Regions from separate parts of the Kitasatospora sp. NPDC089509 genome, predicted to be linked through region 2. Evidence: predicted binding sites of a transcription regulator. Region 2 holds the regulator's gene; each other region holds the start of a gene.
What was found. The regulator HrcA, encoded in region 2, represses chaperone genes, less so after heat shock. The targets are predictions, from matches to a motif close to TTNGCACTCNGNNNNNCNGAGTGCNAA.

Region 1 (9,481 bases), on a different contig from region 2:
TCACCCGTTACGCCCCTCTCCGCGGCCACCCCCTCCACCGCCCCCTCCCGCAGCGCGTCCCTCTCGCCTGGGTTGGTTCGTGGGGTGGGGTGGGGTGGGGGTGCTGGGGGGGGTGGGTGGGTGCGGGTTAGGGGGTGGTTCTTTGCGGGCGCGCGGGCTTTCGCCCTGCGCGCTCGCTGGGGTGGTGGGGTGGACGGGGGTGGGTATGGGCCTGGGTATGGCTCTTGACGAGATGGGTGTGCCGGTCACTGGTGCCGGGCGGGACGGGTGGCGGGCGATCGTGGCGGCGCCGGGGGATGCGGTGGTCGCGTTGGACTTCGACGGGACGTTGGCGCCGATCGTGGCGGATCCGGCGCTGGCGCGGGCGCATCCGGGGGTGGTGGGGGCGTTGCGGGGGCTGGCGTCCGTGGTGCGGGCCGTGGTGGTCGTCACCGGGCGGCCGGCCGGGGTGGCGGCGGAGTACGGCGGGTTCGCCCGGGTACCGGGGCTGGTGGTGCTGGGGCACTACGGGGCCGAGCGCTGGGAGGGGGGCGTGCTGACGGCGCCGGAGGTGCATCCGGGGGTGGCCGGGGCCCGGGCGGCGTTGCCGGGGGTGCTGGCCCGGGTGGGGGCGCCCGAGGGGACGTGGGTGGAGGACAAGGGGCGCTCGGTGGCGGTGCACACCCGGCGGACGGCGGAGCCGGAACGGGCGCTGGAGCTGCTGCGGGCGCCGGTGGGGGAGCTGGCGGCCGAGCACGGGCTGGTGGTGGAGCCCGGGCGGCTGGTGCTGGAGCTGCGGCCGCCGGGGGTGGACAAGGGGGCGGCGCTGACCGGGTTCCTGCGGGAGCGCGGGGCCCGCTCGGTGCTCTACGCGGGGGACGACCTGGGGGACGTGGCGGCCTTCGCGGCGGTGGAGCAGCTGCGCGGGGACGGCGTCGCCGGGCTGCTGGTGTGCGCCGGGGCGGTGGGGGACGCGCCGGTGCGCGAGCTCGCCGACCGGGCGGATCTGGTGGTCGACGGGCCCGCGGGCGTGGTGGAGCTGCTGGAGGGCTTGGGACGGGCGGTCAGAGCGCGTTGAGCTGGTCCAGGAACCACTGCTGCGGGGGGAGCGCGGTGGCCGCCGCGGCGAGCCGCTTGGTGCGGTCGGCGCGCTCCTCCGGGCTCATGGTGAGTCCGGCGTGCAGGGCCTCGGCGGTGGCGATCACGTCGTAGGGGTTGACGGTGAGGGCGTCGTCCTTGAGCTCGGCGTGGGCGCCGGCCTCCCGGGAGAGGACGAGGGCGCAGCCCCGGTCGGAGACCACCGGGACCTCCTTGGCGACCAGGTTCATGCCGTCCCGGATCGGGTTGACGAGGGCGACGTCGGCGAGGCGGTAGGCCGCCAGGGAGCGCGGGAAGTCGTCGTCGACGTGCAGGATCAGCGGCCGCCAGGTGGGGGTGGCGAACTCGGCGTCGATCTCCTCGGCCAGGCGTCGGACGGCGGCGGTGTAGTCGCGGTACTCGGCGAGGTCGGTGCGGGAGGGGTAGGCGAAGGCGATGTGCACCACCCGGTCGTGCCACTCGGGGCGGGTGCGGAGCAGGTGCCGGTAGGCCTGGAGGCCGCGGACGATGTTCTTGCTCAGCTCGGTGCGGTCCACCCGGACGACGGTGCGGCGGTCGCCGACGGCGTCGCGCAGGACGGCCAGGCGTTCGTCCACGTCGGGGCGGTGGGCGCGCTCGCGCAGGAAGTCGGCGTCGGCGCCCAGGGCGTGGACGCCGAGCCGGGTGGTGCGGCCCGCGTGGGTGACGGTGAGCGCCTCGTGGTCGACGGTGGCGCCGAGGAGGTCCGCGCAGCAGGCGGCGAAGGCGCGGGCCCAGCGTTCGGTGAGGAACCCGGCCCGGTCGGCGCCGAGGATGCCGGTCAGCACGGCCCGGCCGACGTCGTCGGGGAGCAGCCGGTAGTACTCGGGCGGGGCCCACGGGGTGTGGGAGAAGTGGCCGATCCGCAGGTCGGGGCGGGCCGCGCGGAGCAGGGCCGGGGCGAGGGACAGGTGGTAGTCCTGCACCAGCACCGCGGCGCCCGGGGCGGCCTCGGCGGCCAGGGCGTCCGCGAAGGCGGCGTTGTAGGCCCGGTAGGCGGCCCACTCGGTGCGGAAACCGGCGTCGAAGGAGGGTGCGGTCGGCGTCGCGTAGAGCAGGTGGTGGACGAACCAGAGGGTGGAGTTGGCGACGCCGTTGTAGGCGCGGGCGAAGGTCTCCGGGTCGATGTCGAGCATCCGTACGGCCTGGCCGCCGACCTCGTGCCCGGCCCGGTCGAGCCGGCCCTCGGGGGCCTCCCGGGCGGCTCTGCGGTCGGCGTCGTTCAGGGCGGCGCAGACCCAGACGGCGTCCGGGTCGTCGATCGCGGACAGGCCGGAGACCAGGCCGCCGCCGCCGCGGCGCAGGGTCAGTGTGCCGTCGTCGGCGGTGCTGAAGGACACCGGTCCCCGGTTGGAGGCCACCAGGACGGGGGCGGTGCCGGTCGCACTCGAACGTTCGGTCGTGAGATCGCCCATGGTTGGGATGTTGCCGGGGGGTCGGGTCGGCAAACGTTTCGGCAGGCGGTTCAGTGGCGGGTCGCGTACTCGGGGACGGTGTGCATCGGCGGGCGCTCCAGGGCCGTCACCGGGTGGGTGTGGGCGGTGAAGGCGCGGGTGTCCGGGTCGCGGCTGAACTGGGTGAGGTGGGGGTGGACCAGGTCGGCGGAGGCCTTGAGGCGGTGGGTGCGGTCGAGCCGTTCCAGGGCGGTGCGGTAGATGGTGGCGGCCATCCGGCCGAGGGCCTGGCCGTCCTGGTGGCGGTGGTGCCGGACGCCGACGTCGACCTGGGCCAGGGCGTCCAGTCCGACCAGTTCCAGGGCGTCGACCAGCAGACCGAGCTCGACGCCGTAGCCGGTGGGGAAGGGCAGCCGTTCGAGCAGCGGGCGGCGGGCCGCGTACTCGCCGCCGAGCGGCTGGACGAAGCCGGCGAGTTCCGGCCAGTGCAGGTTGAGCAGCGGGCGGGCGACGAGTTCGGTGACCCGGCCGCCGCCGACCGGCAGGACCGCCCCGCTCTCGGTCTCCAGCGGGCGGTCGTACATGGCCTTGACCAGCTGGACGGACTCGTCGGTCAGCAGCGGGCCGACGATGCCGGAGACGAAGGCCGGGTCGAACTCGCGCAGGTCGGCGTCCACGAAGCAGACGATGTCGCCGCGGGTGACCAGCAGCGAGCGCCAGAGCACCTCGCCCTTGCCGGGGACGGCGGGCAGCCGGGGCAGGATCCGGTCGCGGTGCTCCACCCGGGCGCCCGCGGCGGCGGCGACGGCGGCGGTGGCGTCGGCGGAGCCGGAGTCCACCACGACGAGTTCGTCCACCAGGGGGATCCGCTCCATCAGCTCGCGCCGGACGGTGCGGACGATGTCGCCGACGGTGGCCTCCTCGTCCAGGGCCGGGAGGACGACGCTGACGGTGCGGCCGGTGCGCCGCTTGGCCTCCAGCAGGGTGTGCACCGGCCGGTCGGTCGCGCTCCACGAGCGGCGGCGGAGCCAGGACGCCGCCTGTGGGAGGAGCGCGGGGATCGGTTCGGCGGGCACGGTGACTCTCCTCGGCGGGATCGGGGTGGAACGGCTCATCTCGCTTGGCGGACGGACCCGTTCAGGGGTGACGCCTTCGGATACAGTCTTCGTACAGCGGTCGGACCTTTGCACGCCGGGGTCACCGTTGCGCACCACCACAATTTCACAAGCTCATCCAGAGGGACTGAGGGAACGGCCCGTTGACGTCCCGGCAACCTTCTCGCTCGGCTGTCTGTCGACAGGCCCCGGCGGGACAGGTGCCAATTCCGGCCTGTGGCGCGACCGCGCCGCGGGGAAGATGAGGAGAGAGGCCTCCGCCATCATGGCCATCGACACTGCCGCACCTGTTTCCGTGGACCTCGGCCCCGCCGCCGCGCTGTCCTGTCGGGAGTGCGGAACCCGGTTCCCGCTCGGCCCCAGCTTCGCCTGCCTGGAGTGCTTCGGGCCGCTGGAGATCGCCTACGAGTTCGGGAGCGAGCGCGCCGAGGAGCTGCGCAAGCGGATCGAGTCCGGCCCCGCGTCCATCTGGCGCTACGCGCCGCTGCTGCCGGTGCCGGCCGACGTCGCCTCCAAGCCCAACCTGAACCCCGGCTGGACCCCGCTGGTCAAGGCGGACAACCTGGGTCGTGAGCTCGGCTTCACCGCGCAGCTGCACATCAAGGACGACTCCGGCAACCCCACCCACTCGTTCAAGGACCGGGTGGTGGCCTGCGCGATCGAGGCGGCCCGGGCGTTCGGGTACACCACGCTGTCCTGCTCCTCCACCGGCAACCTGGCCGGCGCGGTGGGCGCGGCGGCGGCCCGGGCCGGGTTCCGGTCCTGCGTCTTCATCCCGCACGACCTGGAGCAGGGCAAGGTCGTGATGGCCGGGGTGTACGGCGGCGAGCTGGTCGGCATCGAGGGCAACTACGACGACGTGAACCGCTTCTGCTCGGAGCTGATCGGGGACCCGGCCGGCGAGGGCTGGGGCTTCGTCAACGTCAACCTGCGGCCGTACTACGGCGAGGGCTCCAAGACGTTGGCGTACGAGATCTGCGAGCAGCTGGGCTGGCGCCTGCCGGAGCAGATCGTCATCCCGATCGCCTCCGGCTCCCAGCTGACGAAGATCGACAAGGGGCTGCAGGAGCTGATCAGGCTGGGGCTGGTCGAGGACCGGCCGTACCGGATCTTCGGCGCCCAGGCGGAGGGCTGCTCGCCGGTGTCGGCGGCGTTCAAGGCCGGCCGGGACGTGATCAAGCCGGTGAAGCCGGACACCATCGCCAAGTCGCTGGCGATCGGCAACCCGGCGGACGGCCCGTACGTGCTGGACATCGCCCGCCGCACCGGCGGTGCGGTCGAGGACGTCACGGACGCGGAGGTCGTGGCGGCGATCCGGCTGCTGGCCCGGACCGAGGGCATCTTCGCCGAGACCGCGGGCGGGGTGACCGTCGGCGTGCTGAAGAAGTTGGTCGAGACGGGTCAGCTGGACCCGGCCAAGGAGACCGTCGCGATCAACACCGGCGACGGCCTGAAGACCCTGGACGCCGTCTCCGAGGCCGGGATTACCGCCGTCATCCGCCCGACGCTGGACGCTTTCCACTCCGCCGGTCTCGCGTCCGCCTGAACCACCCCCACCCCGCTAGGAGAGCCATGAGCGCCAACGTCCGCATCCCCACCATCCTGCGCACCTACACCGGCGGTGCGGCCGAGGTGACCGCCGAGGGGGCCACCCTGGCCGAGGTCATCGCCCACCTGGAGCAGAACCACGCGGGCATCTCGGCCCGGATCCTGGACGACACCGGCAAGCTGCGCCGCTTCGTCAACGTGTACGTGAACGACGATGACGTGCGGTTCGCCGAGGGCCTGGCGACCGAGATCGGGGACGGCGCCAGCGTCTCGATCATTCCGGCGGTGGCCGGCGGCTGCTGAGTCGTTCGGCGGTCGCGTTTCCGGGTTGCTTTCCGGGTCGCCCCGCGCCGCCCGTGCGTACGGAATTCCACTCTCCGTACGCGCGGGCGGCGCGTTCGCATTTCGGCGGGAATATTTCCCGCTCAAGTCGGAGTAGAGTGTGGCTCTGCTGGGAACAGGGCCGCCCTTCCGGCGCACGGGGTGCTTCGCCGGAGGTCGTCCGACCGGCGGGACCGGCCCGGGGCGGTTCCCGGGAAACATGTCAGGCAGATGTCAGAATTCCTGCGGGCATTTGGGTAATTCGTCCGCTATGTCCGGCGACGAATGCCGAGTTCCTTCCGGTTTGTTCGCTCTTGTCTCTTGACGGGCCCTCGGAATTCCCGGCGGTTGACCCTGTTGCAGAGGGCGTCGGTCCGGATACATTCAGCGGCGGTCGACGTAATCAACCGCTCACGGAAGCCGTCCGGCGCCCCCGTGCGGAGGATTGCGGCGTGCACGGCTGCGCTCAGGGGGGGTTCCCCGGGCCGGCCTTCAAACCAGACCCGGGCCCGCGACCTGCGGGACCGTGAAGGGCCAGCACAGCACTAGGGGAGTTCGGAATGGCTCAGGGCACCGTCAAGTGGTTCAACGCGGAGAAGGGCTACGGCTTCATCGCGGTCGACGGTGGTGCGGACGTCTTCGTCCACTACAGCGCGATCCAGATGGACGGCTACCGCACCCTCGAGGAGGGCCAGCGGGTCGAGTTCGAGATCTCCCAGGGACAGAAGGGCCCGCAGGCGGACATGGTCCGCGCGGCGGTCTGACCCCTTCCGACTCCAGGAGCTCGGCGCGGCCCACTGCTGGTGGACCTCCTGCTTCTCGACGGGCCCGTGCGACACGCGTCGTACGGGCCCGTTCGCGTTCCCGCGCGGGCCTGTTCACGTTCCCGCGCGGGCCCGTCGGGCGGCTCGCGGGTTGCCGATTGGGCTTGCACTCGACCACCCGGAGTGCTAATCATTGGCGTTAGCACTCACAGTGTGAGAGTGACAGCGGACCGGGTCGGTGAGGCCCCCGGGAGCGGTAGGGGAATGGACCTCCGCGCACCAGGGCCGTCCGTCGCGGGCACCCCTTGGTCCGAGCAGTCGACCGTGTCCCGGAGGACCACTTCTGATGGCCAAGATCATCGCCTTTGATGAGGAAGCTCGCCGCGGCCTTGAGCGTGGCATGAACCAGCTCGCCGACGCCGTGAAGGTCACGCTCGGCCCCAAGGGCCGCAACGTCGTGCTGGAGAAGAAGTGGGGCGCCCCCACGATCACCAACGACGGTGTCTCCATCGCCAAGGAGATCGAGCTCGAGGACCCGTACGAGAAGATCGGTGCGGAGCTCGTCAAGGAGGTCGCCAAGAAGACGGACGACGTCGCGGGTGACGGCACCACCACCGCCACCGTGCTCGCCCAGGCCCTGGTTCGCGAGGGTCTGCGCAACGTCGCCGCCGGCGCCAACCCGATGGCCCTGAAGCGCGGCATCGAGAAGGCCGTCGCCGCCGTCTCGGACCAGCTGCTGGCCCAGGCCAAGGACGTGGAGACCAAGGAGCAGATCGCCTCCACCGCCTCCATCTCCGCCGCCGACACCCAGATCGGCGAGCTCATCGCCGAGGCCATGGACAAGGTCGGCAAGGAAGGCGTCATCACCGTCGAGGAGAGCAACACCTTCGGCCTGGAGCTTGAGCTCACCGAGGGCATGCGCTTCGACAAGGGCTACATCTCCGCCTACTTCGCCACCGACCTGGAGCGGATGGAGGCGACCTTCGAGGACCCGTACATCCTCATCGCCAACTCCAAGATCGGCTCGGTCAAGGACCTGCTCCCGCTGCTGGAGAAGGTCATGCAGAGCGGCAAGCCGCTCGTCATCATCGCCGAGGACGTCGAGGGCGAGGCCCTGTCGACCCTGGTCGTGAACAAGATCCGCGGCACCTTCAAGTCCGTCGCCGTCAAGGCCCCGGGCTTCGGCGACCGCCGCAAGGCCATGCTCGGCGACATCGCCATCCTCACCGGTGGCACCGTGATCTCCGAGGAGGTCGGCCTCAAGCTGGAGAACGCCGGCATCGACCTGCTGGGCACCGCCCGCAAGGTGGTCATCACCAAGGACGAGACCACCATCGTCGACGGTGGCGGCGACAGCGACCAGGTCGCCGGTCGCGTGAACCAGATCCGCGCCGAGATCGAGAACAGCGACTCGGACTACGACCGCGAGAAGCTCCAGGAGCGCCTCGCCAAGCTGGCCGGCGGCGTGGCCGTCATCAAGGCCGGCGCGGCCACCGAGGTGGAGCTCAAGGAGCGCAAGCACCGCATCGAGGACGCCGTCCGCAACGCCAAGGCCGCCGTCGAGGAGGGCATCGTCGCCGGTGGTGGCGTCGCGCTGCTGCAGGCCGGTGTCGCGTTCGACAAGCTGGAGCTGGACGGCGACGAGGCCACCGGTGCCAACATCGTCAAGGTCGCGCTGGAGGCCCCGATCAAGCAGATCGCGACCAACGCCGGCCTGGAGGGTGGCGTCGTGGTGGAGAAGGTGCGCAACCTCCCCGCCGGTCACGGCCTGAACGCCGCCACCAACGAGTACGTCGACCTGGTCGCCGCGGGCATCATCGACCCGGCCAAGGTCACCCGCTCCGCGCTGCAGAACGCCGCCTCCATCGCGGCGCTGTTCCTCACCACCGAGGCCGTCATCGCCGACAAGCCGGAGAAGGCCGCCGCGGCCGCCGGCGGCGGCATGCCGGGCGGTGACATGGACTTCTGATCCTGATCGGGTTCCCGGTCGGATCGTCGATCCTCGTCCGCGTGGGCGGTCCCCTTCGGGGGGCCGCCCACGCGGCGTTTCGGGGTTCCGGCGTTTGCGCGGAGAATGGACGGATGGCTTCCGACGACATCGAGACCGCCCTGCACAACGCCCGGGCGCTGATCCTGGCCGACCTCACCGCGCGGGACGTGGCGGACGCCGCCGTCGTCTCGCTGGTGGAGCAGGCCGTCACCCACCGCCGCTGGTGGCTGGAGCAGTGGCCGGACGGCACCGAGTACGTGCTCGGGCTGGTCGCCCAGGACGTCCAGGACGCGCTGCTGGAGGCGTACGGGCGGTGGCCGCTGTGCGCCGCCTGCGCGGCCGACGGGGACCCGCACGCGCTCGGCGTGGAGCCGGAGTTGGGGCCGGAGCCGCACTGGGTGTGCGGCAAGCAGGGCGCCGTGGTGGCGGCGGTGGGGGAGCTGGGGGCCTAGGGCGTGTCTGACAATTCCCGCCGGGCGCGCGACGCCGGGGCACGCGCCTCGCCGCGTTGTCGTCGGTCGCCGATGCTCCGCATGGACTCCCTCCTCCGCCTTGCGATGCACGCACCCCGACGCCGCGCGCTGATCCGACGCGAATTGTCAGACACGCCCTAACTGGGGTCCTAGGTGCCCTGGAGGGCGTCGAGTTCGGCCGTCAGGTTGGTGCGGGCGGGGCCGGTGAAGCGGTCGCGGGCGGTGGGGGTGCGGTAGAGGGCCGGGAGCGCCAGGAGTTGGCGCAGCACGGCGGCCCGGCCGGCCCGGAAGTCCGGCTCCGGGACGAAGCCGTACTCCTCCCGGACGGCGGCCGCGTACGCCGCGTAGGCCTCCGGGGTGCCGCCGAGCACGGCGAGGTCCGCGTCGCAGAGCACCTCGCCGTCGCGGTCGCAGGGGGCCGGGTCGTGGGTGACGGTGAGCAGGACCAGCCGTTCGACCTCCGCGACCCGGTCGGCGGGCAGGCCGGCGGCGGTCAGCGCGCGGACGGCCAGGGCGGCACTGCGCTGCTCGTTCTCGGTGCGGTCGGGCCGGTAGACGGCGTCGTGGAACCAGGCGGCCAGCCGGACGGCGTCCGGGTCGGCGGCGTGCCCGGCGAGGGCGTCGACGTGGCCGAGCACCGCGCGCAGGTGCGCGGGGGTGTGGTAGCGGCGCTGCGGTTCGGACCAGCGGCGCAGCAGTTCCCGGCCGTACGGTTCGGGGTCCTCGGTGGTGCCGCAGCGGTGCAGCAGGGCGGTCCAGGCGGTGAGCAGGTCCTCGGTCG
Region 2 (9,481 bases):
TGGACACCAGCTGGAGGGTCACCAGCAAGGTGATCTGTCGGGAGTATGGGCGCAGGTACGCCCGGAGCAGTCTGATCAGCACTGGCACACTCTTGTCGTCGCCGGTCGGGTTCGCACCCCAATTCTCGTTGTTCCACGGCGTCGTACGGACCATTCGGGCGCTCTCCCGGGGAGGTTTGCCGGGCCTTTGCCTTTGCCGGTCGGGTCGGCGGGTCGGCGCGGCCGGTCCCGGGGCGTCGGTGCCGGGCACCGGCGCGGCGGGGGCGTGCCAGCTGGATCCGCCCCCTTACGGAATGACCGATTTCCCCCTAGGCTGCTGACTGCGCCCTTGTTACTGACCGGTACCGCTCACCGCTCACGTGGACCGGCGCCCGACGCCCGCCCCCACGGACGCCGAGACAAATCCCTCAGACGGCCACCCGCCCCCGGAGGTCCTCGTTGAGTTCCGCGCAGTCCCTGATCGACTCCGGCAGTGCCGACATCGTCGCCGGGCGTCCGGCGTCCGTCGCCCACCTGTTCCTGGAGCGCGTCGCCGCCACCCCGAACGCCGAGGCCTACCGCCACCCCGTCACGGTCGACGAGCACGCCGCGGACGGCGCGCCGGGCGCCGAGCAGTGGCGCTCGCTCACCTGGGCGCAGACCGCGGTCCGGGTCAAGGCGGTGGCGGCCGGCCTGATGGCGCTCGGCATCCAGCCGGAGGACCGGGTCGCGCTGGCCTCCTCCACCCGGCTGGAGTGGATCCTCACCGACCTCGGCGCGATGTGCGCGGGCGCCGCCATCACCACGGTCTACCCGAGCACCAACGCGGACGAGACGGCCTTCATCCTCTCCAACTCCGGCTCCCGGGCCCTGTTCGCGGAGAACGCCGCCCAGCTGGCCAAGGCCGTCGAGCACATCGACGAGCTGCCCGAGCTGCGCACCGTGATCCTCTTCGACGAGCCCGCCGAGGCGCCCGACACCGCGGGTCTGGACCTGATCACCCTGGCCGAGCTGGAGCGGCGCGGCGCCGAGTACCTGGAGCAGCACCCGGACGCGGTCGAGAAGGCGGTGGCCGCGCTCGACAAGGAGCAGCTGGCCACCCTGATCTACACCTCCGGCACCACCGGCCGCCCCAAGGGCGTGCGCCTGGTGCACGACTGCTGGGCGTACGAGGGCCGGGCCCAGGAGTCCAGCGGCCTGCTCGGCCCGGACGACGTCCAGTTCATGTGGCTGCCGCTGTCGCACGTCTTCGGCAAGACCCTGATCTCCGGCCAGATCGCCACCGGCCACGTGATGGCGCTGGACGGCCGGGTCGACCGGATCATCCACAACCTGCCGGTCATCCGGCCCACCGTGATGGCCTCGGCGCCGCGCATCTTCGAGAAGGTCTACAACGGCATCGCCGGCCGGGCCCGGGCCGAGGGCGGCGCCAAGTACAAGATCTTCCTGTGGGCCGCCAAGGTCGCCCGCGAGCACGCCCGGGTGGTCCAGGAGAGCCGGGTCGCCACCGGCGTCGAGTCCGCCCCGCTGGGCCTGCGGCTGCAGCACGCGCTGGCCGACAAGCTGGTGTACGCGAAGATCCGGGCGGCCTTCGGCGGCCGGCTGCGCGGCGCGGTCTCCGGCAGCGCCGCGCTCGCCCCCGAGATCGGCTACTTCTTCCTCGGCGCCGGGGTGCCGATCCTGGAGGGCTACGGGCTGAGCGAGACCAGCGCCGGCTCCTGCGTCAACCGCAAGGAGGACGTGCGGATCGGCACGGTCGGCCGCCCGCTGCCCGGCACCGAGGTGCGGATCGCCGAGGACGGCGAGATCCTGCTGCGCGGCCCCGGCGTCATGCGCGGCTACCACGACCTGCCGGAGAAGACCGCCGAGGTGCTGGAGCCGGACGGCTGGTTCCACACCGAGGACATCGGCGAGCTCAGTGCCGACGGCTTCCTGCGGATCACCGACCGCAAGAAGGACCTGTTCAAGACCTCCGGCGGCAAGTACGTGGCGCCCAGCGAGGTCGAGGGCAAGTTCAAGGCGGTCTGCCCGTTCGTCAGCAACATCCTGGTGATCGGCAACGGCCGCAACTACTGCACGGCGCTGATCGGCCTGGACGAGGCGGTGCTGATGCCGTGGGCCGCCGAGCGCGGCCTGGCCGGCAAGAGCTACGCCGAGCTGGCCGCCGACCCGGCCGTGCACCAGCTGATCGAGGGCTTCGTCAAGCGGGTCAACGCCGACCTCCAGCGCTGGCAGACGATCAAGAAGTTCCACCTGCTGCCCCGCGACCTCGACATCGAGCACGGCGAGCTCACCCCGAGCCTGAAGATCAAGCGCCCGGTCGTCGAGCGGACCTACGCGGACGCGGTGACCGCGATGTACGCGGGCGCCAACGAGGCCTGAGCCCCCGCTCCCGTACGGCCCGCGTGTTCGGTCGGGCCGTACGGGACAATGGGGTCATGCCCTCCGCACTCCCCGACGGCGAACCGGTGCCGTCCGACGGTTCCCTGCCCGCGCACGCCCTCACCGGGCTGGGCCGACGGCCGTTCGGCTTCTACCTGCACGTGCCCTACTGCGCCAGCCGCTGCGGCTACTGCGACTTCAACACCTACACCGCCACCGAGCTGCGCTCCTCCGGGGCGGTCGCCTCCCAGGAGACCTACGCGGACAACGTGGTCGCCGAGATCCGGCACGCCCGCAGGGTGCTCGGGGACGTCGACCTGCCGGTGGAGACCGTCTTCCTCGGCGGCGGCACCCCGACCCTGCTGCCGGCCCGCGACCTGGTGAAGATGCTGGCCGCGCTGCGCGAGGAGTTCGGGATCGCCCCGGACGCCGAGGTCACCACCGAGGCCAACCCGGAGTCCGTCGACCCGGCCTACCTGGCCGAACTGCGCGAGGGCGGCTACAACCGGATCTCCTTCGGCATGCAGAGCGCCCGCCCGCACGTCCTCCAACTGCTCGACCGCCACCACACCCCCGGCCGCCCCGAGGCGTGCGTGGCCGAGGCCCGCGAGGCCGGCTTCGAGCACGTCAACCTCGACCTGATCTACGGCACCCCCGGCGAGTCCGACGACGACTGGCGGGCCTCCCTGGACGCCGCGATCGGCGCCGGGCCCGACCACGTCTCCGCGTACTCGCTGATCGTCGAGGACGGCACCAAGCTGGCCGCCCGGGTCAAGCGCGGCGAACTGCCGATGATCGACGACGACGTGCACGCCGACCGCTACCTCATCGCCGAGCAGGCGCTCAGCACGGCCGGCTACTCCTGGTACGAGGTCTCCAACTGGGCCACCACCCCCGAGGGCCGCTGCCGCCACAACGAGCTCTACTGGACCGGCGCCGACTGGTGGGGCGCCGGGCCCGGCGCCCACAGTCACGTCGGCGGCGTCCGCTGGTGGAACGCCAAGCACCCCGCCGCCTACGCCCAGGCCCTCGCCGAGGGCCGCACCCCGGCCCTGGGCCGCGAGGTGCTGGGCGAGGAGGACCGCCGGGTCGAGCGCATCCTGCTGGAACTGCGCCTGGAGCGCGGCATCCCGCTGGACCTGCTGACCGACACCGGCCGCCGCGCCGCCGCCAAGGCCCTCGCCGACGGCCTCCTCGCCGAGGAGCCCTACGAGCAGGGCCGCGCCGCCCTCACCCTCCAGGGCCGCCTCTTGGCGGACGGCGTCGTCCGTGACCTGGTGGACTGATTCACGGCTATCGTGTTCGCGTGACTACTCCAAGTGCGCGATCGTGGAGGGTTCTGGAGGAGCTCGACGTCCCAGAGGGTGTCCGCGCCGAGCTCATCTCCGGGGAGATCCTGCTGTCTCTGAGCTCCGACATGACGACCAACCTCATCGTCGCGTCCCTCATCCATCAGGTCCCCCACGAGCTGTGGTACCGGCTGACCAAGCAGGACCTCGCCTACTGGGGATACGGCAGCCGGCTGCAGCCGGATCTCGTGGTTCTCGAGAGTGCGGCGATTGACGTCGCTGTGGCTGCCATGGTGGTCGAGGTAGTCTCAGGGGCGAGCTCGCTCAGGGACTATTACTCGAAGCGGGGGCTCTACGCGGAGGCCGGAATCCCGGCATATCTCATCGTTGACCCGGGTGAGGCCGTCTGCGTGCTACTGACCGAGCCGAGCCGGGAAACCCTTGCCGGGGAGCCCGACTACCTTTCAACGAGGACCAGTCTGTTTGGTGAGGTCGTTCCGGTGGGTGCACTGGGCGTGGATCTGATGACTTCTGAATTCCCCCGGGGTCACTCCGGGAGGGCCGTGAAGTCGATCAACTCCTCGACCTTCGCGAGGAGTTCGGGCTCCAGGTCCTTGTAGGAGTCCACCTTCGACAGGATCCGCTTCCAGGCCGCCGGGGTGTCCACCGGCCAGCCGAGGCGGCGGCAGGTGCCCTCCTTCCAGTCCTCCCCCCGCGGGACGGCGGGCCAGCCGGGGATGCCCACGGAGGACGGCTTCACGGCCTGCCAGATGTCGATGTAGGGGTGGCCGACGACCAGCACCGAGTCGCCGGTGACCCGGGCGGCGATGCGGTGCTCCTTGGTACCGGGGAGCAGGTGGTCGACCAGGACGCCGAGGCGGCGGCCGGGGCCGGGGGCGAAGTCGGCGACGATCGCCGGGAGGTCGTCGATGCCCCGCAGGTACTCGACGACGACGCCCTCGATCCGCAGGTCGTCGCCCCAGACCCGCTCGACCAGTTCGGCGTCGTGCCGCCCCTCCACGTAGATCCGGGACTCGCGGGCGACCCGGGCGCGGGCGCCGGGGACGGCGAGGGAGCCGGAGGCGGTGCGGGCGGGGGTGCGGGGCGCCGCGGGGGCGGTCGGGCGGACCAGGGTGACCGTCCGGCCCTCCAGCAGGAAGCCGCGCGGGACCATCGGGAAGACCCGGTGCCGGCCGAAGCGGTCCTCCAGGGTGACGGTGAACCCCTCGGCGGTCTTCTCGCAGCGCACCACCGCCCCGCAGTAGCCGGTGGCCGCCTCCTCGACCACCAGGTCCCGCTCGGCGGGCACCTCCGGGGCGGGGGCCTGCTTCTTCCACGGCGGGGTGAGGTCCGGTCCGTACTGGTGGCTGCGCATGGTGGCGAGTCTACGGACGGGGCGTCAGAGGCCCGGTGCGCCCCAGACCGGGAACCAGCGGCTGAGGTCCTTCTCCAGCCGCAGGTCGTTCCCCAGCAGCGCGTTGACCTGGAGCTCCAGCGGGCTGTTGCGCCGCTCCCCGCCGCCGGGCATCGGGGCGAACGGGTAGAAGGTGCCGCGCTTGTAGAGGTAGACCAGGGCCAGCGACTGCCCCTCCGGGTTGCGGAAGGCGACCAGCGAGCAGAGCAGCTGCGGCCCGAAGCCGTTGGCCTCCAGCTCGCTGTTGACCGCGTGCAGGTCGTTCACCAGCTCCGGCAGTTCCTCGGGGGTGTGCCGGGCGAGCAGCCAGGAGTAGCCGTAGCCGTCCTTGGAGGCCTCCACCGGGACGCCGCCGCGTTCGGTGTCGGCGTCCAGCAGGGCCCGGACCTGCTGCTCCACCTGGACGAAGGCCCCGCCCTCGACGGCCGCGAAGCAGACCGAGCCCAGCCCGGTGGGCAGGAACCCGGCCCCGGCCTCCAGGGTGAGCGCGGCGGACGGCAGGCCGAACAGCTGGTCGAGGTCGGGTTTGACGGGCTTGGTGCGGCCGAATAGGGCGTCCAGGATTCCCACGGGGGTGCCTTCCGGGTCGGGGGTCAGCGGCCGAGCTGCTCGGAGATCTTCGCCAGCTGGGCCAGCCGCTTCTCCAGCGTCGGGTGGGTGGAGAACAGCTGGGCGGCGGTCTCCTTGGCGCTCAGCGCGGGGGCGAAGTAGAAGGCGTTGTAGGGCTGCGACCTGCGCAGGTCCTCGCTGGGGATGGCGGCGATCTGCCCGGTCACCTTGGTCAGGGCCGAGGCCAGCGCGCTGGGTCGGCCGGTGAGCTGGGCGGCGGCCCGGTCGGCGGCCAGCTCGCGGTAGCGGGACAGCAGCCGGGTGAGCAGGAAGCTGATCGCGTAGACCACGATCGACACCAGCGGGATGATCAGCGCCGCGATGGCCGCGTTCTGGTCGTTGTTGTTGCGCCCGCCGCCCATGAACCCGCCGTACATCGCGATCCGGGTCATCGCCCCGGCGAGCACCCCGAGGAAGCCGGCGATGGTCATCACCGCGACGTCCCGGTGGGCGACGTGCGACAGCTCGTGCGCGAGGACGCCCTCCAGCTCCTCCGGTTCGAGCCGGCGCAGCAGGCCGGTGGTGACGCACACCACGGCGTTCTGCGGGTTGCGGCCGGTGGCGAAGGCGTTCGGCATGTCGTTGTCCGCGACCGCCACCCGGGGTTTGGGCATGTCGGCCAGTGCGCAGAGCCGGTCGATGGTGCCGTGCAGCTGGGGGTACTCCTCCTCGGTCACCGGCCGGGCACCCATCGCCCGCTCGGTGATCTTGTCGCTGAACCAGAACTGGGCCACGAACAGCCCGCCGGAGATCAGCACGATCAGCGGCCAGGCCCCGCGCAGCAGCACGATCAGCAGGCCCGTGAAACCGACGTACAGCAGCCCGATCACGAACATCGTCGCGACCATGCGGCCGGTCAGGCCGCGGTCGGGCGCGAAACGGGTGTGCTGGCCCGAGCTCGACATTGCTTGCTCCTCCGTTCGCCGTCGCTTTCGATGCTGCCACCCGGACGGCCCCGGGGCACCACCCCGGCACACGGAGTGTCGTGGCGGCCGTCCGGAACTGCGGGCAGGATCACCCCGGCCGGGCCGTTCCTGCGGTAGGACCCGGGCCGTACACTGGCAGGTACGGTTTTGGCACTCGTGTGCGCAGAGTGCCAAGGTCGGGCCCCTCCGCAGGAGCGGCTCGCAGCATCACAGACGGACAACGCGCGAAGACGGAGGTGCGTGCCCCATGGCCGGAGAGGTCCGCCAACTGGACGACCGCAAGCTCGCCGTGCTGCGCGCGATCGTCCAGGACTACGTGGGCACCGAGGAGCCGGTGGGCTCCAAGGCCCTGGTGGAGCGGCACAACCTCGGGGTGTCCCCGGCGACGGTGCGCAACGACATGGCGGCGCTGGAGGAGGAGGGGTACATCCACCAGCCGCACACCAGTGCGGGGCGGATCCCCACCGACAAGGGCTACCGGCTGTTCGTCGACAAGCTCGCCGAGATCAAGCCGATGAGCTCCCCGGAGCGCCGGGCGATCCGGCACTTCCTGGACGGCGCCGTCGACCTGGACGACGTGGTCACCCGCACGGTGCGGCTGCTCGCGCAGCTGACCCGGCAGGTCGCCGTGGTGCAGTACCCCTCGCTCACCCGCTCCACCGTCCGGCACATCGAGCTGGTGGCGCTGGCCCCGGCCAAGGTGATGCTGGTGCTGATCACCAACACCGGCCGGGTCGAGCAGCGGATGGTCGACTGCCCGGGCACGGTCGGCGAGACGGTCCTGGCGGACCTGCGGTCGCGGATCAACGCGCGGGCGGCCGGTCAGCGGCTGCCGGACGTCCCGGGGCTGCTGGAGGAACTGCCGGCGGTCTTCGAACAGGCCGACCGCCCGACCGTCAGTACGGTCCTGGCGACGCTGTTCGAGGCGCTCGCCGAACAGAACGAGGAACGGATCATGCTGGCCGGCACGGCCAACCTGACCCGTTTCGGGCACGACTTCCCGCTCACCATCCAGCCGGTGCTGGAGGCACTGGAGGAGCAGGTCGTCCTGCTCCGCCTCCTGGGTGAGACCACCGACGCCGCGATGACGGTCCGGATCGGGCGGGAGAACGCGTACGAGGGGCTGAATTCCACCTCGGTCGTCTCCGTCGGTTACGGTTCGGGCGACGAGAGCGTGGCCAAACTAGGTGTGATCGGTCCGACCCGGATGGACTACCCGGGCACAATGGGGGCGGTGCGGGCGGTGGCACGGTACGTGGGTCAGATCCTGGCCGAGTCGTAGCAAGCAGCCGCCGTTGAGGGATTCGACGGCGGTGACCAGTCGCAGCACTACTACAGGCGGAACAAGCGGAGCATTTGGTGGCCACGGACTACTACGCGGTACTCGGCGTCCGACGGGATGCGGGGCAGGACGAGATCAAGAAGGCGTTCCGGCGCCTGGCACGCGAACTGCACCCGGACGTCAACCCGGACCCGAAGACGCAGGAGCGGTTCAAGGAGATCAACGCCGCCTACGAGGTGCTCTCCGACCCGCAGAAGCGTCAGGTCTACGACCTCGGCGGCGACCCGCTGTCGCCCGGCGGCGGCGCGGGCGGCTTCGGGGCCGGCGCGGCGGGCTTCGGCTTCTCCGACATCATGGACGCCTTCTTCGGCGCCGCGGCCGGCCAGCGCGGCCCGCGCTCGCGCACCCGCCGCGGCCAGGACGCCATGATCCGGCTGGAGATCACCCTGGAGGAGGCCGCCTTCGGCACCACCAAGGAACTCCAGGTCGACACCGCCGTCACCTGCACCACCTGCAGCGGCGAGGGCGCGGCCCCCGGCACCTCCGCGCAGACCTGTGACATGTGTCGCGGCAAGGGCGAGGTCTCCCAGGTGACCCGCTCCTTCCTGGGCCAGGTCATGACCTCGCGCCCCTGCCCGCAGTGCCAGGGCTTCGGCACCGTCGTGCCGACCCCGTGCCCCGAGTGCGCCGGCGACGGCCGGGTGCGGGCCCGCCGCACCCTGACGGTCAAGATCCCGGCCGGTGTCGACAACGGCACCCGGATCCAGCTGGCCGGCGAGGGCGAGGTCGGCCCCGGCGGCGGCCCGGCCGGCGACCTGTACGTCGAGATCGCCGAGACCACCCACGCGGTGTTCCAGCGGCGCGGCGACGACCTGCACTGCACCGTCACCATCCCGATGACGGCCGCCTCGCTCGGCACCCAGGTGCCGCTGCAGACCCTGGACGGGCTGGAGGAGGTCGACATCCGGCCCGGCACCCAGTCCGGCCAGTCGATCCCGCTGCACGGCCGGGGCATCACCCACCTGCGCGGCGGCGGCCGGGGCGACCTGATAGTGCACGTCGAGGTGCAGACGCCCACCAAGCTCGACGCCGAGCAGGAGGAACTGCTGCGCCGGCTCGCCGTACTGCGCGGCGAGGAGCGCCCGTCCGGCCAGTTCGCGCCGGGCCAGCAGGGGCTGTTCTCGCGCCTGAAGGACGCCTTCAACGGCCGGTAGCCGTCCGTGAGGGGGTGCCGGGGGCCAGCCCCGGCACCCCCTTCGCGTTGTCCCACGTCCCGTTCCCCCGGAGGTTCCCCCGTCATGACCGCGCCCGTCTTCGTCGTCGAGACCGAGCGGCTCGCCGCCGCCGCGCCCGGGGCCGTGGTGCGGCTGGACGGGGCGGAGGGGCGGCACGCGGCCGCGGTGAAGCGGCTGGCGGCCGGCGAGGCGGTGACCCTGGCGGACGGCCTGGGACTCGGCGTGGACGGCACCGTCGCCGCGGTGCTCGGCAAGGACGCGATCGAGGTCGGCGTCACCGCGGTGCGCCGGGAGCCGGAGCCGGCCCCGCGGATCGTCGTCGTCCAGGCGCTGCCCAAGGGCGACCGCGGCGAGCTGGCCGTGGA
Region 3 (9,481 bases), on a different contig from region 2:
TCAGCCGCGGCCGCCGGCACCGGGGAGGCCGTGGAGGTCCCGACGGAGGTCCCCGCGAAGGCCTCCGCCGAGGCTCCGGCGGACGGTGCCGACGCGGTGCCCGCCGCTGACGCCGACTCCGCCGGCGCGGCCGTCGATGCGGACGCTGCCGCCGGCGCCGAGGGCGACACCGACGCGCCGAAGACGGGCGCCAAGGGCGGCTCGACCGTACAGCTCCGTGTCCGGGATGTGGACAGCCGGACGACGATGCTGCGCCTGCCGGTGGACAGCAGGACCACCGCGCTGCGCCTGCCGGAGGAACTGCTGAAGCCCGCGGACGAGGACGGTTCCGACAGCGGGGCGGCGGATCGGACGGAGGAGCCGAAGGCCGACGGGACGAAGGCGGACGGGACGAAGGAGGCCGCCGAGCGGCCGTCCGTCGCCGACCCCCGTCTCGCCATGCGGACGGCAGCCGTGGCGGCGGAGGTCGCCGGCGAGGGCATCGTCGAGGGCGCCGAGAAGGCTGCGGACAAGGCCGGGAACAAGGCCGCGGAGAACGCCGGGGACAAGGCCGGGAACAAGGCCGGGGACAAGGCGGCGGGGAAGACCGACGCCGCCGCCGACGAGGCCGACACCGAGGCGGAGGAGACGGCCGAGAAGCCCGCCGCGCCCGAGAAGGACGCCCCCGCCGGTTCCTCGCCGACCCTCCTGCTGACCAAGCCGGGTCAGGCCGAGAAGCTGGAGAAGCCCAAGCCGCTGCGCACGCCCGCGGCCCCGACGGTCGGCACCGTGCCCGAGCCCCCGGAGCCGGCCCCCGTCCCGGAGCCGACGCCCGAGCCCCTCCCCGAACCCGAACCGACCCCGGTCCCGACCCCGCTCCCGGCCCCCAAGCCGACGCCGACCCCCGCGCCGACGCCGCTGCCCGAGCCCGACCCGCGGCCGCTGCCGCCCACCCCGCCACTGCCCGGCCCCGAGCCGCTGCCCTCCCCGCAGCCGATGCTCCCGCCGGAGAACACGGCCGAGGCGATGGAGGTCCTGGCGACCCTCAACGCCCGCCCGGTCTCGCCGCTGCGGCGCGCGCTCAAGCGGATCACCATCTGGACGGTGTTCCTGGCCGTGGTGCTCGGCGCGGTGGTGGTGGCGCAGCTGCTGCGCCCGCTGCCGGACCCGAAGCTGCGGATGACGGCCTCGTCCGGCTTCAGCTTCTCCGGGGACCAGCTCGACCTGGCCTGGCCGACCAAGGGCCAGTCGGCCGCCGAGGTGGTCGGCGTCGGCACCCTCGGCAGCTCCGGTCAGGAGACGCCGGCCTCGATCGCCAGCGTCACCAAGGTGATGAACGCCTACCTGATCCTGCAGAAGTACCCGCTGAAGAAGGGGGAGAGCGGCCCGAAGATCGTCGTCGACAAGCAGGCCGCGCAGGAGTCCGGCAACGCCGACGAGTCCCGGGTGACGCTCACCGAGAACCAGGTGCTCAGCGAGTACCAGGCGCTGGAACTGCTGATGCTGCCGTCCGCCAACAACGTGGCCCGGCTGCTCGCCCGCTTCCACTCCGGCTCCGAGGAGGCGTTCGTCAAGGAGATGAACGACACCGCGGCCAAGTTCGGCATGACCAACACCACGTACGCCGACCCGGCGGGCTTCAACGCGGACACCAAGTCCACCGCCAAGGACCAGTTGAAGCTGGCCGAGCAGGTCATGCAGGACGACATCTTCCGGCAGATCGTCGCCACCCCGGACACCACCCTCAACGGCGTGAAGATCTCCAACACCAACAACCTGATCAACCCGAAGACCGGCGTCATCGGCGTCAAGACCGGCTCCAGCACCCCGGCCGGCGGCTGCCTGATGTGGGCCGCGTACAAGGACATCGGCGGCACCAAGCGACTGATCCTCGGTGTCACCCTGGGCCAGCAGGCCACCTCGCCCAACCCGGGCGACGGCATCCTGCCGACCGTGCTCAAGGTCAGCGGCAAGCAGATCCAGGCCGCCCAGAACGGGCTGACCGGTCAGACCGTGGTGAAGAAGGGCGACGTCGTCGGGGCCGTGGACGACGGGCTCGGCGGCAAGGTCCCGGTCGTCGCGACCAAGGACCTCGTGGTGGCCGGCTTCCCGGGCATCACCGGCACGATCACCCTCGCCCCGGGCGCGGTCGGCCACACCATGGCGGCGGGCCAGGAGATCGGCACGCTGCGGGTGGGTGACAGCAAGACCGAGGTGCCGGTGGCCCTCCAGTCCGACCTGAACCCGCCGTCCATCCAGTCGCGCCTGCTGCGCCTGCTCTGACCCTCCTTCCGTCCTTTCCCCTTTCCGCTTCCTCTCGCTTTCTCCGAACCTCGAAGGGGGAGCCGGTCCGCCCGGCTCCCCCTTCGCCGTTCGCCGGCCCCGCCGGGGCCCGTGCCACGGTCCGCCACCCCTGGCCGACGCCCGATCCGGTACGCTGTGAACGGCCTGGTCACCGACCGGCCATGCCTCAGTAGCTCAGGGGATAGAGCACGGCTCTCCTAAAGCCGGTGTCGCAGGTTCGAATCCTGCCTGGGGCACAACGGAATCGCAGCTCACAGGCCCTCCTCCCGCCCGGGACGGAGGGCCTGTGGCGTTCCCGCCGCCCTACGCGGTCGCGCCCGGCCTCCGGACCGTCAACTGCGCCCGGACCGTGGCCCGTCGGCCCCGGGGTCGTCCAACTCGGCGTCCTCCGGCGGCTCGTCGACCCGGGGCGGCCGGACCGACGGCACGATGACCCGCTGAACCCGGGGCCTGGTACGCCAGTTGACCCGGCGTACGTCCCGGGCCAGGGCGCCGGGCCGCCAGATCTCGATCACGGCCGTCACGACGCCCACGACGGCGCCGGCGGCCAGCCAGCCCGCCAGCACGTCGCTGGGCCAGTGCACCCCGAGGGCGATCCTGGTCCAGCCGATGGCCAGCATCGTCACCGCGGCCACCGCACATGCGGCGATCCGGCCGCGCCGGTCGACCCGGTACCAGACCAGGCCGACCAGGACGGCGCAGGTGATCGCGGAGGCCATGGCGTGCCCGGAGGGGAAGGCCGGGCCGTCGGCGTGCGAGACCGGGTCGGAGAAGGCGGGCCGCTGCCGGTCGACGGCCAGCTTGAGCGCCCACTGGGCGCCCCAGCCGACCAGGGCCTGGGCGGCCACCCAGCCGGCCAGCACCCGGGCGCCGATCAGCAGGAGCCAGGCGGCCGCGAGGCCGAGGAGGACACGCATCGTGACGGGACCGCCGATGTCGGAGAGGGTCTGCACCGCGGCGGTCCAGGCCCGGTGTTCCCGTGCGTAGAGGTGGAACTCGCTGATCCAGTCCTGGTCGAGCTCGTGCAGAGGGTGCCAGTGGCCCGTCACCAGCAGCGCCAGGAGGCCGAACAGCGCGGCACAGCCCAGCGCGAGCGACGCGTCCCGGAGGAGACGGCGCTGACGCACGGTGACGGGGGTCGTGCTGTTGGTCAGGTGCATGCCTGACACCTTCCCAGCGGCCTGTGCCGATCCGGAGCTGGGGTGATAGCGATTCGGCATCTTTTGTGCGGAGGACCTGCGTGCGCCGGGGGGTGGGCGCGGGCGGAAAACGGGGGCGCGCGGGAACGTACGCGATCGTTCGCCTGTTCAACGAGTAGGCGGCGGCCGGGTGTGCGGCCGGTGAAGGAACGCCGAGGAAAGAGCCGCAGGGTCGGTCATGGAATCGGTCGTTCGCGGGCACCCGAGGTGCCCGAGCGGTCACCGAGCGTCCAGAACCCGGGTGAAAACCGGCAGGATACTGCATCGCGGGGAAGAATCTGAACGACTTGGGAATGTTGTCCGGAATCTGTTCGTTGGATCGTTACGTGTGAGCCCCCCGGGGCCCGCACTTCTTGCCCTCTCGGGCAGGCAGGCAGACCTCGGCAACACCAGCAAAGGGAGCAAGCATGGCCACCCGTGCCGTCGTTCGCGACAGGGCCGACCGGACTCGCGCGGCCCGCCCGACCAACCTTGAGGCCGACCGCGACCTGGTCGGTATGTACCTCGACGAGATCGCCAGGACGCCCCTGCTCGATGCCGCCGAGGAGGTCGAGCTCTCGCTACGGATCGAGGCCGGTGTGTACGCCCAGCACCTGCTGGAGGAGAGTGAGCTCCCCGACGGCCAACTCCCCGACGGCGTCACGCGCGAGGAGCTGGAGGCGATAGCCGCCGACGCCGAGCGCGCCAAGGACGTCTTCATCCGCTCGAACCTCCGCCTGGTGGTGGCGGTCGCCCGCCGCTACCCGCGCAGCGGTCTGCCCCTGCTGGACCTCATCCAGGAGGGCAACGCGGGCCTGGTGCGCGCCGTCGAGAAGTTCGACTACGCCAAGGGTTTCAAGTTCTCCACCTACGCGACCTGGTGGATCCGGCAGGCGATCACCCGCTCGATCGCCGACCAGTCCCGCACCATCCGGCTGCCCGTGCACCTGGTCGAGGAGCTCGGCCGGATCCGGCGGGTGCAGCGGGAGAAGTCCAAGGAGCTGGGCCGCGAGGCCGAGCCCGCCGAGATCGCGGCCGAGCTGGACACCACCGAGGCCCGGATCAAGGACGTGCTGGACTGGGCCCGGGACCCGGTCAGCCTCAACATGTCGGTCGACGACGAGGGTGAGACCCAGTTCGGCGACCTGGTGGAGGACACCGGGGCGACGTCCCCCGAGGACGCCGTGATGGTCATGCTCCGGCGCGAGGAACTGGACGGCCTGATCGGCCGGCTGGACGACCGCACCGCCTCGATCATCCGCTCCCGCTACGGCATGGAGGACGGCCGCGAGCGCACCCTCACCGAGGTGGGCAAGCAGCACGGTCTCACCCGTGAGCGGATCCGGCAGATCGAGAAGCACGCGCTCGCCGAGCTGAAGAAGATCGCCGACCACGCGGGCTTCGAAGCGGCCTGACGTCCGACGGCCTACGGCTGAGGTCGGCTCCCCGGGCCCGGTTGCGGAGTGCTCTGCAACCGGGCCCGAAGCGCGTCACCGGGAGCCCCGCGAGGCTTCTAGGCTGGAAGGACAGGGCGGACCGTGAGCAGGGGAGTGGACAAGGTGAACGAGCAGGAACGCGAGCAGGCGCACGAACCGGGGCGCGGCCAGGGGCAGGGCCAGGAACAGGACCAGCACCAGGACCGGGCGCGGGGCGCGGGGGGGACCCCCGCCCCTCCCTCCCCCTCCCCCTCCCCCTCCCCCTCCCTCCCTCCCTCCTCCTCCACCCCAACCCCGGCCTCCACCCCTTCCACCACCACCTCCACCTCCACCTCCACCTCCGCCGCGGCCAAGGCCCGGCTGCTCTTCCGCGACCCGCTGGACCAGCAGTCCCGGGACGACACCGACGCCGGCTGGGGCGACCGCCCCGGGGCTGGGGAGAGCGGTGGGCGGGGGCTGGACTGGTACCTGAGTCAGCGCCCGCCGCACCACGGGGACTAGAAGGACCGGGAATCCCGCGAATCCCGGGGAACAGCGGGCGCCGGTGGGCCCTGCCCGGCGCGTCGCGGTTCTCGGTCAGCAGGTGGACCTCCTCGGCCTCGGCTCACGGATGATCCTCCGGGGGGCCGGACGGACAACCGGGGCGCCCCGCCGCGCCCCCCGAGGGTGGCGGCAGTCCGGCTCGCGCCGGCCCCGTGGCGAGCGCCGCGGCCACCGCGAGCAGCACCAGCGCGGGCACTCCCGCCCGTCGCCGGACGGCCCGGCGCCAGCGGTGCCACCCGCCGCAGCCGCGCCGGATCGGCGGGAAGCTCGGCACCTCCCGCCGTGGCGGCACGGTCGGCGCGGGCAGTGGAACGGACAGGCTCACGGTCGTCATCGGGATGCACCTCCGGACTCGGCCGGGTCGGCTGGATCCGGCCCGGTGATCCGTACGATGCGCCTTTCCGGCGCGGTCGGAAAGCGCGTTCCCATAGCCTGTGGAAAACCTCGCCCCTGTGGACAACTTCGTACACTCACGCGAGTGAGGGCGACCATCGGAAGTTGACGGAAGCGCGCGAAAAGGCCCGCCGCCCCCGCACGAAGCGGGGCCGACGGGCCTTCCCGAAGTTTCGGCAACCCCCGGAGAGTCCGGGAGCCGAGATCAGCTGGCGGCCGGAGCCGGGCTGCTGGAGGAGCTCGACGAGCTCGACGAACCGGCAGAGCTCGAAGAACCGGACGAGCCCGAACCCGAACCCGAGGTCGACGACGAGGTCGACGACGTCGAGGAGCCGACGGACGAACCCGCGCCCACCGAGCTGCTGGAGGACGAGCGGCTGTCGGTCCGGTAGAAGCCCGAGCCCTTGAACACGACGCCCACGGCCGAGAAGACCTTGCGGAGCCGTCCCTGGCAGTCGGGGCACGTGGTCAGCGCCTCGTCGGTGAACTTCTGCACCGCCTCCAGGCCGTTGCCGCACTCGGTGCACTGGTACTGGTACGTGGGCACTTGTCTTCCTCCTGGCACTCTCGCCTGATGAGTGCTAACGATGGTCAATGATGCGGTATTCCGTTGGATCAGTCCAGCGAATCCGGTGTGAGATGAGCCGGTACCGCGTCACCGCCCACCACCGGTTCAGCCCTTGGCCGCGCCGACGAGCTCCGCCGCGTTGCCGAGCTCGGCCGAGGAGGCCACCACGCGTCCCGGTCCGCCCGGGGCCGCCAGCAGGTGCCGCAGCGACACCAGGGCGATCAGCCCCAGCCCGGCGCCGACGGCCGGCACCAGGAACCCGACCGAGGGCCCGTGGCCGTCGAGCAGCTTGCCCGCCGCCATCGAGCCGAGTGCCAGTCCCAGTCCGATCGCGCCGGTCAGCCAGGTGAAGGCCTCCGTCTTGGCGCCGTCCGCGACCAGGGTCTCGACCAGGGTGTAGCCGCTGATCAGGGTGGGGGCGATGGCCAGGCCGCAGATCAGCCCGGCGACGGTCAGCGCGACCAGGTTGGGCATCGCCCACAGCATCGAGCAGCCGAGCACCAGCATCGTGTAGCTGATGACCATCCGCTGCTGGACCGGACGCCGCCAGGCGATCACGCCGTACAGCACGCCGGCCAGCATCGAGCCGCCCGCGAAGATCCCGTACACCGTGCCGCCGGAGTCGTGCTGCCCCACCGAGTCCGCGAAGGCGTTGACCGACACCTGCATGCCGCCGAACACCGCGCCGACCCCGAGGAAGGCCCCGACCAGCAGCCGGACGCCGGGCGAGGCCAGTGCCGAGACGCGCTTCACGCCGGGCTCCGGGAGGATCCGGGCCGGGGCGCTGCGCCGCTGGGCCGCGAAGGCCAGACCGCCGACCAGGGTCAGCGAGGCCTCGACGACCAACGCGACCGCCGGGCTGGCGAGGGCGGCGATGTTGGCGGCCAGGATCGGGCCGACCACGAAGGTGAACTCGTCCGTCACGGACTCGAAGGCGAACGCGGTGCTCACCTTGGCCCCGGCGGCGGGCGAGGCGCCCTCGCCGGTGAAGGTGGAGACCCAGCGGGCCCGGACCATCGCGCCGACCTGCGGCACGCTCGCCCCGGCGGGGACGGCGGCCAGGTAGACGCTCCAGGCCGGCGCGTGGCCGAGCGCCAGCGTGATCAGCAGGGCGACCGAGGCGGCGTGCACCAGCACGGTCGGGACCAGCACCGAGGCCTGGCCGTACCGGTCGGCCAGCCGTCCGGTCTGCGGCCCGATCAGGGCCTGGGCGACGGCGGCGACGGCGACGGCCGTACCGGCGGTGCCGTACGAGCCGGTGGTCTGGGTGACGAGCAGCAGGATGCCCATGCTGAGCATCGCGTAGGGCAGTCGCGCGACCAGGGCGGGGGACAGGAACGTCCAGGCGCCGGGGGTGCGCAGCAGTTCGCCGTACCCGACCCTGGCGGGCGCCTCGGCGGCGGTGTCGCCGGTGTCGGTCGCGGCGGACCGAAGAGTGCCCTGAGCGGTGTCCTGGGCGGTGGACTGCGCGGTGTCCGGGGCGGATTCCGCGGCGATCTCGACCGTTCGGCGGGCCGTCACGGTCGGTCCTTCCTGCTGCCTGGTAGCGCGGCAGGGCATGGTGTGGCCCCGACGGCGCCGAGAGTCGTCCTCTCGCGCGTCGACCGGGGTAGATACCGGGTCGGCCGGGCCTGGTGGGCCGGGAGCCGGACCGCGGCCGCCGAGCGGTCGCGCCAACTCTGCGTCAGGCAGATGCTGGGGGTGGTCTAGCGGTGGTCATACGACGTAGTCGCACCAGCATACAGTTACGCGCGTAGATCCCGCCAGACCACCCAGGCTTTCCCGCGTCACACCGGCCCGGGCGGGCCGGGGCGGACCGGGGCGGCTGCCCCGGCCCCCATCCCGCCCGGGCACTCACCGTCCGTTCAGCCACCCCGCCAGCTTGCCGCCCTTGTCCACGGCCCGCAGTCGCCGCTCCGTCGCCTCGCCGACCTCGTCCGTGGTGACCACCAGCAGCTCGTCCCCGCCGCGCAGCATGGTCGCCTTGTCCGGCACGAAGGAGTTGCCCTCCCGGACGACCAGGGTGACGGCGGCCCCCTTGGGCAGCCGCAGTTCGCTGATCTCCACGCCCGACATCCGCGAGGTCGGCGAGAGTGCGACCGACAGCAGGTGCCCGTGCAGCTTCTCCAGCGGCGCGGACTCGATGTCGAGGTCCTGGCCCATCGCGCCCTCGCCGATCCGCAGCCGCTTGGCCATCCACGGCAGGGTCGGGCCCTGGAGCAGGGTGAAGACGACGACCAGGATGAAGACGATGTTGAACACGTCCTCGGCCTTGTGGGCGCCGGAGACCACCGGGATGGTGGCCAGCACGATGGGCACCGCCCCGCGCAGCCCGGCCCAGCTCAGCAGTGCCTGTTCGCGGCCGGGCACCTTGAACGGGGTCAGGGTGAGGATCACCGACAGCGGTCGGGCGACGAAGACCAGCACCGCGCCGACCACCAGCGCGGGGACGACCGCGTCGCCCATGCTCTCCGGCGCGGCCAGCAGTCCGAGCAGCACGAACATGCCGATCTGCCCTATCCAGGCCAGTCCGTCGGCGAAGCCGCGCACGGCGGGTCCGTGCGGCAGCTTGGAGTTCCCGAGGATCACCGCGCTGATGTAGACGGCGAGGAAGCCGGAGCCGTGCAGCAGCGCGCCGCCGGCGTAGGCGAGCACGGTGAGCGCCACCACGGCGATCGGGTAGAGGCCGGAGGAGGGCAGTGCGACGTGCTTGACCGCGTAGGCGCCGAGCTTGCCGACGGCGAGGCCGACCGCCGCGCCGATCGCCAGTTCGGCGGCGATCGTGCCGAGCAGCACGTACCAGGAGTCCAGTTCGCCGGTGGAGGCGAAGGCGACGACCAGGATGACCACGGGCGCGTCGTTGAAGCCGGACTCGGCCTCCAGCAGGCCGGTCAGCCGGTGCGGCAGCGGGACCATCCGCAGCACCGAGAAGACGGCCGCCGCGTCGGTGGAGGAGACGATCGCGCCGAGCAGCAGCGAGGTCCGCCAGTCGAGGTCGACCAGCCAGTGGGCGCCGGCCGCGGTGACGAAGACGCTGATCCCGACGCCGACGGTGGCCAGCACGGTGGCCGCCGGCATGG

Region 1: a site for HrcA is predicted at 6,401-6,427, ahead of groL (chaperonin GroEL). Genes of this name have one in related genera too.
Region 3: a site for HrcA is predicted at 6,392-6,418, ahead of ACIP4P_RS38830 (FmdB family zinc ribbon protein). Genes of this name have one in related genera too.

The regions. Positions count from the first base shown of each region.
Region 1 is NZ_JBIVHS010000018.1:3,938-13,418, forward strand. It holds gene otsB (trehalose-phosphatase) at 218-1,057, shown strand; gene ACIP4P_RS30200 (trehalose-6-phosphate synthase) at 1,044-2,510, opposite strand; gene ACIP4P_RS30205 (glucosyl-3-phosphoglycerate synthase) at 2,561-3,565, opposite strand; SAM riboswitch class I at 3,716-3,852, shown strand; gene thrC (threonine synthase) at 3,870-5,150, shown strand; gene ACIP4P_RS30215 (MoaD/ThiS family protein) at 5,177-5,455, shown strand; gene ACIP4P_RS30220 (cold-shock protein) at 6,034-6,237, shown strand; gene groL (chaperonin GroEL) at 6,584-8,206, shown strand; gene ACIP4P_RS30230 (hypothetical protein) at 8,320-8,679, shown strand; gene ACIP4P_RS30235 (hypothetical protein) at 8,850-9,481, opposite strand, start outside.
Region 2 is NZ_JBIVHS010000005.1:118,335-127,815, forward strand. It holds gene ACIP4P_RS12690 (ABC transporter ATP-binding protein) at 1-82, opposite strand, end outside; gene ACIP4P_RS12695 (AMP-dependent synthetase/ligase) at 439-2,361, shown strand; gene hemW (radical SAM family heme chaperone HemW) at 2,418-3,647, shown strand; gene ACIP4P_RS12705 (Uma2 family endonuclease) at 3,668-4,270, shown strand; gene ACIP4P_RS12710 (DUF3097 domain-containing protein) at 4,198-5,025, opposite strand; gene ACIP4P_RS12715 (hypothetical protein) at 5,050-5,634, opposite strand; gene htpX (zinc metalloprotease HtpX) at 5,658-6,578, opposite strand; gene hrcA (heat-inducible transcriptional repressor HrcA) at 6,847-7,881, shown strand; gene dnaJ (molecular chaperone DnaJ) at 7,959-9,095, shown strand; gene ACIP4P_RS12735 (16S rRNA (uracil(1498)-N(3))-methyltransferase) at 9,180-9,481, shown strand, end outside.
Region 3 is NZ_JBIVHS010000030.1:17,333-26,813, forward strand. It holds gene ACIP4P_RS38805 (D-alanyl-D-alanine carboxypeptidase) at 1-2,262, shown strand, start outside; tRNA gene ACIP4P_RS38810 (tRNA-Arg) at 2,447-2,519, shown strand; gene ACIP4P_RS38815 (phosphatase PAP2 family protein) at 2,616-3,443, opposite strand; gene ACIP4P_RS38820 (sigma-70 family RNA polymerase sigma factor) at 3,890-4,876, shown strand; gene ACIP4P_RS38825 (hypothetical protein) at 5,000-5,398, shown strand; gene ACIP4P_RS38830 (FmdB family zinc ribbon protein) at 6,039-6,380, opposite strand; gene ACIP4P_RS38835 (MFS transporter) at 6,507-7,766, opposite strand; gene ACIP4P_RS38840 (potassium/proton antiporter) at 8,256-9,481, opposite strand, start outside.